Regions from separate parts of the Streptomyces sp. NPDC127177 genome, predicted to be linked through region 2. Evidence: predicted binding sites of a transcription regulator. Region 2 holds the regulator's gene; each other region holds the start of a gene.

Region 1 (3,274 bases), on a different contig from region 2:
TGGTTGACGCGGCCGGCGACCTCGTCGGACTTGCCGCCACCGTCGACGATGGTGGTGTCGTCCTTGGAGACGGTCACGCGACGGGCGGTGCCCAGCACGTCCAGACCGGCCTGGTCGAGCTTGAGGCCGACCTCCTCGGCGATGACGGTCGCACCGGTGAGGGTGGCGATGTCGCCGAGCATGGCCTTGCGGCGGTCACCGAAGCCGGGGGCCTTCACCGCGACGGCGTTGAAGGTGCCACGGATCTTGTTGACGACCAGGGTCGACAGGGCCTCGCCCTCGACGTCCTCGGCGATGATCAGCAGCGGCTTGGAGGCACCGGCCTGGATGACCTTCTCCAGGAGCGGCAGCAGCTCCTGGATCGAGCCGATCTTGCCCTGGTGGATCAGGATGTACGGGTCGTCGAGGACGGCCTCCATACGCTCCTGGTCGGTCACCATGTACGGGGACAGGTAACCCTTGTCGAAGGCCATGCCCTCGGTGAACTCGAGGTCCAGACCGAAGGTGTTGGACTCCTCGACGGTGATGACACCGTCCTTGCCGACCTTGTCCATCGCGTCCGCGATGAGGTCGCCGACCTGGCTGTCCTGCGCGGAGAGCGCGGCCACGGCGGCGATGTCGGACTTGTCGTCGATCGGGCGGGCCGTCGCGAGGAGCTCCTCGGACACGGCCTTGACCGCGGCGTCGATGCCCTTCTTCAGGGCGGCCGGGGACGCACCCGCGGCCACGTTGCGCAGGCCCTCGCGGACGAGTGCCTGGGCGAGAACGGTGGCGGTGGTCGTACCGTCACCCGCCACGTCGTTGGTCTTGGTCGCCACCTCCTTCACCAGCTGCGCACCGAGGTTCTCGTACGGGTCGTCCAGCTCGACCTCGCGCGCGATGGTGACACCGTCGTTGGTGATGGTGGGCGCACCGAACTTCTTGTCGATGACGACGTTGCGGCCCTTGGGACCGATCGTCACCTTCACCGTGTCGGCAAGCTTGTTGACGCCGCGCTCGAGGGCGCGACGGGCGTCCTCGTCGAACTTCAGGATCTTCGCCATGGAGCTGAACTGTCCTCTCAAAACAAGAACTGCGCCCCTCGCCGCCCGGCTAGTTATTTCGCAGGGGGCCAGGGGCGCAGAACAGAAGCAAGCGTTGGGTGAATTACTTCTCGATGATCGCGAGCACGTCGCGAGCCGAGAGAACGAGGTACTCCTCGCCGTTGTACTTCACCTCGGTGCCGCCGTACTTGCTGTACAGCACGACATCGCCGGTCTTGACGTCGAGCGGAAGGCGCTCGCCGTTCTCGAAGCGGCCCGGGCCCACGGCCAGGACGACGCCCTCCTGGGGCTTCTCCTTGGCAGTGTCCGGAATGACCAGGCCGGAGGCCGTGGTCTGCTCGGCGTCGAGCGGCTGGACCACAATGCGGTCCTCGAGCGGCTTGATCGCAACCTTGGAGCTGGCGGTCGACACGATCCGGTCTCCCCCTTCGGAGATCTCACGGGGTTAACAGTCTTTGGGTAGCGACCAGGTGGGCCCGTCGTCGCGGGTGCCGGACCTGCCGGTCGCATCAGTACTGCTGGCACTCTCCAGTGGGGAGTGCCAGCACTGAGACTATGACCGCGATTAGCACTCGGTCAAGCGGAGTGCCAATTCACGCCCCTCGTGGCGTTGCCGCCGCACCGTGTGAAGCGTCCGACCGGCCCGGAACGAGCCGTCCTCAAGGAGAACGATCCGTTCGTCCGGACCGTTCCGGACGTCATCGGCGGACTGCCGGGGGTACCCGGACCCGGGTGAACGGCCGCAGGACACGACGACCTTCGCCCCCGGCGCCCCGTGGCCCCCGCGCACCGCCGCGGTGCGCGGGGACGGCGCACTCGGCGGGCGGTTCACCCGCTGGGCCGCCTTGCGGCCCAGCCGTTCGATCGGGTCCACCGACTGCGCGCAGCCGGTGGCGGTCAGGAGCGCACCGGCGGCCAGCACCCCGGCCAGCAGCCGGTGCGCCCCTCTCATACGTAGTCCTCCAGCCGGGCCACGGCGTATCCCTTGTCCGTGATGACCTTCATGACGGACCGGATCAGGTCGGGCATGCTGCCCTTCCATTCCTTCTTGCCCCGGAAGTGCGTGAGGATGATGTCGCCGGGGTGCAGGTCCTGGTCCTCCTCCCGCCACTCCATGTGGTCGGGGAACGCCTCCTCCGACCACAGGGGTACGGCGGTGATGCCGCACGACTTGGCGATCCTGAGGGTGTCACCGTTGTAGTTGCCGTACGGCGGGCGGAAGAGCCGGGGGCGCTCGCCGTACTGCTTCTCGATGATGTCCTGCTGGTCGCAGATCTCCGCCTTCTGCTCGTCGTGGGAGAGACCCGGCATGTAGCGGTGGTTGAGCGTGTGGTTGTTGAGGGTGACCCCGCGGGACTGCGCGTCCTTGAAGTACCCGTAGTCGTCGCGCACCAGGTAGTCGCTGAGGAAGGCGCTGTACGGGATGTTGAGGTCCGACATCATCCGCAGCAGCTCGGGGTCCTTGTCGTCCCCGTCGTCCATCGTCAGGAAGACGATCTTCTCCTTGGTCGGGACGGTGGTGAAGACCGGCGGCAGCGAATCGTCACCGCCCTCGACCTCGAAGCCCTTGCGGGTGGTGATGTGCGGCTTCACGGCGGGCGGCACGGGTGCGGCCAGCGGCGTGCTGGACAGACCCCACTTCTTGGCGGCGACCGCGCGTGCCGCCTGGGCGAGCCGCGCCTTCTCGGCCTGGGCGGCACGGGTGCCGGCGGCGCCCGCGTTCCCGGCCGGGCCGGCCTGACCGGCGAGCGCCTTGGCCCCCTGTCCGGCTCCCACGTCGGTACGGCTGTCGGTCCCGGCCGCACAGCCGGAGCCGACGGCCGCGACCAGGAGCGCGGCCAGGACCGCGTAACCGGGGCGCCGGCGCAGGTATCCCCGGCCGCGCCCCGTCCCGCCCTGCCCCTGCTCCGCCTGTCCGGGTCTGCGCCTCTTCATGATGAATTCTTCCTTTTGTCGTACAAGCTGCATGGCGCCGCATCCTGCCAGTCCGGGATCGGGCTCCCGGCCCGACACCGCCACCGGACCCGCACGGTCCCCCGGCTGGCTCACAATGGGTCGGGTGAACGCTCAAGCCCCGACCGGTACGTCCGGCGCCCCCGACCCCGCCGGCTTCCTGGCCCTGCGCACCCCGGAGGGTGCCGAGCTGCTGGCCGGGCTGCGGTCGTACGACCCGGCCACGGAACTCGCCACCGCCACCCGGCTGCGCCGCAGTCACCCGGCCGCCCTCGTCT
Region 2 (3,274 bases):
CGTCCGCGGTCTTGTACCCGGCGGCCAGGAAGCCGAGCCCGCCGGCCTCGGCCACGGCGGCGACGAGCTGCGGGCAGGAGACTCCGCCCGCCATCGGGGCCTGCACGATCGGATACCGGCAGAGATCGGTCAACGCGGATGGCATGACGGCATCGTGTCATGCCCTTCCTGTCCCGTGATGCGCACCCCGTGGACACCTTTTGTCCGCAAAACCGTACGGGCCCGGAAATCCGGGCCCGTACGGTTTCGGTGCGTGTGCTCAGCGGCCGTTGAACGCGTCCTTGAGACGGGAGAACAGGCCCTGCTGACCGGGCTGGAACTGGCCGGTGGGCCGCTCCTCACCGCGCAGCTTGGCGAGCTCCCGCAGGAGGCGTTCCTGCTCCGGATCCATCTTCGTCGGGGTCATCACCTCGACGTGCACGATCAGGTCGCCGCGCCCGCCACCCCGCAGGTGGGTGATGCCGCGCCCGTGCAGCGGGACGGACTGACCGGACTGGGTGCCCGGCCTGATGTCCACCTCCTCCAGGCCGTCGAGCGTCTCCAGCGGCACCTTGGTGCCTATGGCCGCCGCCGTCATGGGGATGGTGACCGTGCAGTGCAGATCGTCGCCGCGGCGCTGGAACACCGCGTGCGGCAGCTCGTGGATCTCGACGTAGAGATCGCCGGCCGGGCCGCCGCCGGGGCCGACCTCGCCCTCGCCCGCGAGCTGGATGCGGGTGCCGTTGTCGACACCCGCGGGGATCTTCACCGTGAGGGTGCGCCGCGAGCGGATGCGGCCGTCGCCGGCGCACTCCGGGCAGGGGGTCGGCACGACCGTGCCGAATCCCTGGCACTGCGGGCAGGGCCGTGAGGTCATGACCTGGCCGAGGAACGACCGGGTGACCTGGGAGACCTCGCCGCGACCGCGGCACATGTCACAGGTCTGGGCGGAGGTGCCGGGTGCGGCACCCTCACCACTGCAGGTCGTACAGACGACGGCCGTGTCGACCTGGATGTCCTTGGTCGTGCCGAAGGCCGCCTCGGAGAGGTCGATCTCCAGCCTGATCATGGCGTCCTGGCCGCGCCGGGTGCGCGAACGGGGCCCGCGCTGCGAAGCCGTGCCGAAGAACGCGTCCATGATGTCGGAGAAGTTGCCGAAGCCACCCTGTCCGAATCCGCCGGCGCCACCTCCGCCGGAGGCGGACAGCGGGTCGCCGCCGAGGTCGTAGACCTGTTTCTTCTGAGCGTCCGACAACACCTCGTAAGCGGCGTTGATCTCCTTGAACCGCTCCTGGGTCTTCGGATCGGGGTTCACATCCGGGTGCAGCTCGCGAGCGAGCCGCCGGAAGGCCTTCTTGATCTCGTCCTGTGAAGCGTCGCGGCGCACGCCTAGTACGGCGTAGTAGTCCGTGGCCACTTACGACTCCGCCAGGATCTGTCCGACGTAACGTGCCACTGCGCGTACCGCTCCCATCGTTCCGGGGTAGTCCATGCGGGTCGGTCCGACCACGCCGAGTTTGGCGACTGCCTCGTCGCCCGAACCGTAGCCGACCGCGACGACGGACGTGGAGTTGAGTCCCTCGTGGGCGTTCTCGTGCCCGATTCGTACGGTCATGCCCGAGTCCTTGGCCTCGCCGAGCAGCTTCAACAGCACGACCTGCTCCTCCAATGCCTCCAGCACCGGCCGGATCATCACGGGGAAGTCGTGCCCGAAGCGGGTGAGGTTGGAGGTGCCGCCGATCATCAGCCGCTCCTCCGTCTCCTCGACGAGGGTTTCGAGCAGGATCGAGAGCACCGTGGACACGGTCGCCCGGTCCTCGCTCTCGAAGGATTCCGGCAGGTCCTGCACCAGCTGCGGGACGTCCGCGAAACGGCGTCCCACCACCCGGCTGTTGAGCCGGGCCCGCAGATCGGCGAGAGAGGTCTCGCCGAACGGCGTCTGGCAGTCGACCAGCCGCTGTTCGACCCGGCCGGTGTCCGTGATCAGCACGAGCATCAGCCGGGCGGGGGCCAGGAGGAGCAGTTCCACGTGCCGCACCGTCGAGCGGGTCAGCGAGGGGTACTGCACGACGGCGACCTGCCGGGTCAGCTGCGCGAGCAGCCGTACGGTACGTCCCACGACATCGTCGAGGTCGACCGCGCCGTCGAGGAAATTCTGGATGGCGCGGCGCTCCGGCGACGACAGGGGCTTGACGCCCGCGAGCCGGTCGACGAAGAGCCGGTAGCCCTTGTCCGTCGGGATGCGTCCCGCGCTGGTGTGGGGCTGGGCGATGAAGCCCTCGTCCTCCAGCACCGCCATGTCGTTGCGGACGGTGGCCGGGGAGACCCCCAGCTGGTGCCGTTCCGTGAGCGCCTTGGAGCCGACGGGCTCCTCGGTGCCGACGTAGTCCTGGACGATGGCGCGCAGCACTTCGAGTCTGCGTTCGCTGAGCATCGCGCACACCTCCAGCTGTCTGCCTCGGTCGTTCTCGGGTCGTTCAGGGGACGTTTCCTGGCACTCTGTCCGTACGAGTGCCAGCAATCCCCCGGTCAGTGTACGGCGACGGGGTGGTCCCCTAGCAAGGGCGACCGGCCACGCTACCGCGAGACTGCGCAGGTCGTTGCCCGATAGCGTCGCCGTATGGACGCCACTTGGGAAGAGTTCGGCTGGGAGCGGTTGGGTGACGGGGTGGGCAGGCGACGGCTGCCCGGCTGGGACGCGACGGTCGCACTGGTGGTCGGAGCGGACGGAGCCCTTCTCTGCGACACCGGCTCGACCCTCCGGGAGGGCGCGGAACTGCATGGCCAGATCCGGCGGATGACCGGTCGGAGGGTGACACATATCGCACTGAGCCATCCGCACTTCGACCATGTACTGGGCACGGCCGTCTTCGCCGGGGCCCAGGTCTACGGGGCGGCCGGTCTGACGGATCTGCTGCGCACCGGGACGGACGGCCTCCACCGCTCGGCGGTGTCGCACGGGGTGCCGGAACGGGAGGCGGCCGAGGCGGTGGACGTGCTGGTGGCCCCGCACCACCAGGTGTACGGGGAATGGACGCTCGATCTGGGCGGCGGCCGGCAGGTGCTGCTGGCCGACGTGGGCCCCGGACACACCGGCCACGATCTGGCGGTGCTGGTGCCGGGTTCGCCCGCCATCGTGTTCTGCGGCGATCTGGTCGAGGAGTCGGGCGAACCGCAGGCCGGCCCGGACGCGGTCACCTCGCGCTGGCCGGCCGCGCTGGACCGGCTGCTGGCGCTGGGCGGCGAGGACGCACGGTACGTCCCCGGGCACGGAGCGGTGGTGGACGCGGCGTTC
Region 3 (3,274 bases), on a different contig from region 2:
AGCGCGGCGATGGACGCGGCGTTCTGCAGGGCGGAGCGCGTGACCTTCGCCGGGTCGATGATGCCCTCGGCGATCATGTCGACGTACTCGCCGGTCGCGGCGTTGAGGCCGTGACCGATCGGCAGGTTGCGCACCTTCTCCGTGACGACGCCACCCTCGAGACCACCGTTGACGGCGATCTGCTTGAGCGGGGCCTCCAGCGCCAGCTTGACGGCGTTGGCGCCGGTCGCCTCGTCACCCGAGAGCTCGAGCTTCTCGAAGACGGCCGAGGCCTGGAGCAGAGCCACGCCACCACCGGCGACGATGCCCTCCTCGACGGCGGCCTTGGCGTTGCGCACCGCGTCCTCGATGCGGTGCTTGCGCTCCTTGAGCTCGACCTCGGTCGCGGCACCGGCCTTGATGACGGCCACGCCGCCGGCCAGCTTCGCGAGGCGCTCCTGGAGCTTCTCGCGGTCGTAGTCCGAGTCGGAGTTCTCGATCTCGGCACGGATCTGGTTGACGCGACCCTGAACCTGGTCGCTGTCACCGGCGCCGTCGACGATCGTCGTCTCGTCCTTGGTGATGACGACCTTGCGGGCGCGGCCGAGCAGGTCGAGACCGGCGTTCTCCAGCTTGAGGCCGACCTCCTCGGAGATGACGGTGCCACCGGTGAGGATGGCGATGTCGCCGAGCATGGCCTTGCGGCGGTCACCGAAGCCGGGCGCCTTGACGGCGACGGACTTGAAGGTGCCACGGATCTTGTTGACGACCAGGGTCGACAGGGCCTCGCCCTCGACGTCCTCGGCGATGATCAGCAGCGGCTTGCCGGACTGCATGACCTTCTCGAGCAGCGGAAGGAGGTCCTTCACGTTGCTGATCTTCGAGTTCACGATCAGGATGTACGGGTCGTCGAGGGACGACTCCATGCGCTCCATGTCCGTGGCGAAGTACGCCGAGATGTAGCCCTTGTCGAAGCGCATACCCTCGGTGAGCTCCAGCTCCAGACCGAAGGTCTGGGACTCCTCGACGGTGATGACGCCTTCCTTGCCGACCTTGTCCATGGCCTCGGCGATGAGCTCGCCGATCTGGGTGTCGGCGGCGGAGATGGAGGCCGTCGAAGCGATCTGCTCCTTGGTCTCCACGTCCTTGGCCTGCTCCAGGAGGGCGGCGGAGACGGCCTCGACGGCCTTCTCGATGCCCCGCTTGAGAGCCATCGGGTTCGCACCCGCGGCCACGTTGCGCAGGCCCTCGCGGACGAGCGCCTGAGCGAGAACGGTGGCGGTGGTCGTACCGTCGCCGGCGACGTCGTCCGTCTTCTTGGCGACCTCCTTGACCAGCTCCGCACCGATCTTCTCGTACGGGTCCTCCAGCTCGATCTCCTTGGCGATGGAAACACCATCGTTGGTGATCGTGGGGGCGCCCCACTTCTTCTCAAGGACGACGTTGCGGCCCTTGGGGCCGAGGGTGACCTTGACGGCGTCGGCGAGCTGGTTCATGCCGCGCTCAAGACCGCGCCGGGCCTCCTCGTCGAACGCGATGATCTTGGCCATATGAAGTGGTCCTCCCGGACAGGGGTGGATTTCTCCGGACCGAGTGGCGCCCGCGACGGACGGCCTGCCGCCCGCCGGTTCCTTGCCCCGACGGACCTGCGGGCCTCACCGGCCCGGTCCAAGTTTCTGTCACTCTCACCTGGAGAGTGCTAACGCCAATGATTAGCACTCGACCCCCTTGAGTGCAAGCGCCGAAGGCACGTCGGGCAGGGGCGCACAGACGCACGTGAGGCCCGTACCCCGGTGGGAGGTACGGGCCTCACGTGCGTGAGTAGTGTCGTTGGCCGACCGCGCCGAGCTCAGCCGACGGCGAGCTTGACCATGTCCGCCTGCGGCCCCTTCTGGCCCTGCGAGATTTCGAATTCAACTCGCTGACCCTCTTCGAGGGTGCGGTATCCGTCCATCTGGATCGCGCTGTAGTGGACGAAAACATCCGCACCACCGTCGACCGCGATGAAGCCGTACCCCTTCTCCGCGTTGAACCACTTGACGGTGCCCTGAGCCATGCCTAACTCCCCTATTACTGGCCCTTGCACAGGACCGCACTTCGCGGGCCCTGGGTCAGAACTCACCCTCCGACAGGCGAGGGTGCGTGCGCCGGAACGCGTCGACCGCGGCCGAATGTATCTGCCCAACTGCCCTCTGCAACAGGTCAATCGGACGAGAATTCCAGGCAGCACGGAGCGCCCGAATATGAGGAATTCGTGAGGATCCTGGGCAAGTCGGGCCAGGCAAAGGCGACTTATGGCGCAAGAGGATCAGGTACTTTGGCTGCATCTTGTCGTGGCCAGGCGCATTCTCATATGCGGTTGGCACGGGCAGCGGAGGGGACTTCCCACACTCTACCGCGCTCAACCATGCAGAATTGCCCCCTCCGCTTGTGAAGCGGAGGGGGCAATCACGGTGACGCGGATGCGGTCAGCCGCCCGCGACGGCCGGGATGATCGAGATGCCGGCGCCGTCCGGGGTGACCGCTTCCAGGCCGCCCTCGAAGCGCACGTCGTCGTCGTTGACGTACACGTTCACGAAGCGGCGCAGCTTGCCCTGGTCGTCCAGGACGCGGGCGGCGATCCCCGGGTGGTCCTTCTCCAGGGACTCGATGACCTGGGAGAGGGTCGCGCCCTCGGCCGGGACCTCGGCCTGGCCTCCCGTGTAGGTGCGGAGGATGGTGGGGATACGGACCTTGACGCTCATGGTGGGTGCCCTTCCTGGAGTCTCGGGTGGGTCGGCTCGGTGGGTCAGCTGGTGCCGAGGCCGGCGGCGCGGAAGGCGTCCAGGCTCGGACGGATCGTCGCCGTCGCCTGCGAGGTGGCGGCCACCGCGTCCAGCGTCTTGAGGCCGTCACCGGTGTTCAGGACGACGGTGGTGAGCGACGGGTCCAGCAGACCGGCCTCGATCAGCTTCTTCGTCACACCGACCGTCACCCCGCCCGCGGTCTCGGCGAAGATGCCCTCGGTGCGCGCCAGCAGCTTGATCGCGTCGACGACCTGCTCGTCGTTGACGTCCTCGACGGCGCCACCGGTGCGGCGGGCGATGTCCAGCACGTACGGGCCGTCGGCCGGGTTGCCGATCGCCAGGGACTTGGCGATGGTGTCCGGCTTCTGCGGGCGCACGACGTCGTGGCCGGCCTTGAAGGCGGTGGAGACCGGCGAGCAGCCCTCGGCCTGGGCGCCGAAGATCCGGTACGGCTTGTCCTCGACCAGGCCGAGCTTGATCAGCTCCTGGAGGCCCTTGTCGATCTTCGT

Evidence for each region. The regulator HrcA, encoded in region 2, represses chaperone genes, less so after heat shock. The targets are predictions, from matches to a motif close to TTNGCACTCNGNNNNNCNGAGTGCNAA.
Region 1: a site for HrcA is predicted at 1,562-1,588, ahead of groES (co-chaperone GroES). Genes of this name have one in related genera too.
Region 3: a site for HrcA is predicted at 1,692-1,718, ahead of groL (chaperonin GroEL). Genes of this name have one in related genera too.

What each region holds. Positions count from the first base shown of each region.
Region 1 is NZ_JBHXUW010000059.1:8,732-12,005, forward strand. Features, by position in the region: gene groL (chaperonin GroEL) at 1-1,043, opposite strand, end outside; gene groES (co-chaperone GroES) at 1,147-1,455, opposite strand; gene ACFVJX_RS29120 (hypothetical protein) at 1,609-1,995, opposite strand; gene ACFVJX_RS29125 (polysaccharide deacetylase family protein) at 1,992-2,978, opposite strand; gene ACFVJX_RS29130 (methyltransferase domain-containing protein) at 3,094-3,274, shown strand, end outside.
Region 2 is NZ_JBHXUW010000034.1:48,628-51,901, forward strand. Features, by position in the region: gene ACFVJX_RS21535 (nitronate monooxygenase) at 1-145, opposite strand, end outside; gene dnaJ (molecular chaperone DnaJ) at 260-1,396, opposite strand; gene hrcA (heat-inducible transcriptional repressor HrcA) at 1,397-2,413, opposite strand; gene ACFVJX_RS21550 (MBL fold metallo-hydrolase) at 2,600-3,274, shown strand, end outside.
Region 3 is NZ_JBHXUW010000007.1:34,816-38,089, reverse strand. Features, by position in the region: gene groL (chaperonin GroEL) at 1-1,529, opposite strand, end outside; gene ACFVJX_RS07170 (cold-shock protein) at 1,829-2,035, opposite strand; gene ACFVJX_RS07165 (MoaD/ThiS family protein) at 2,448-2,723, opposite strand; gene thrC (threonine synthase) at 2,768-3,274, opposite strand, start outside.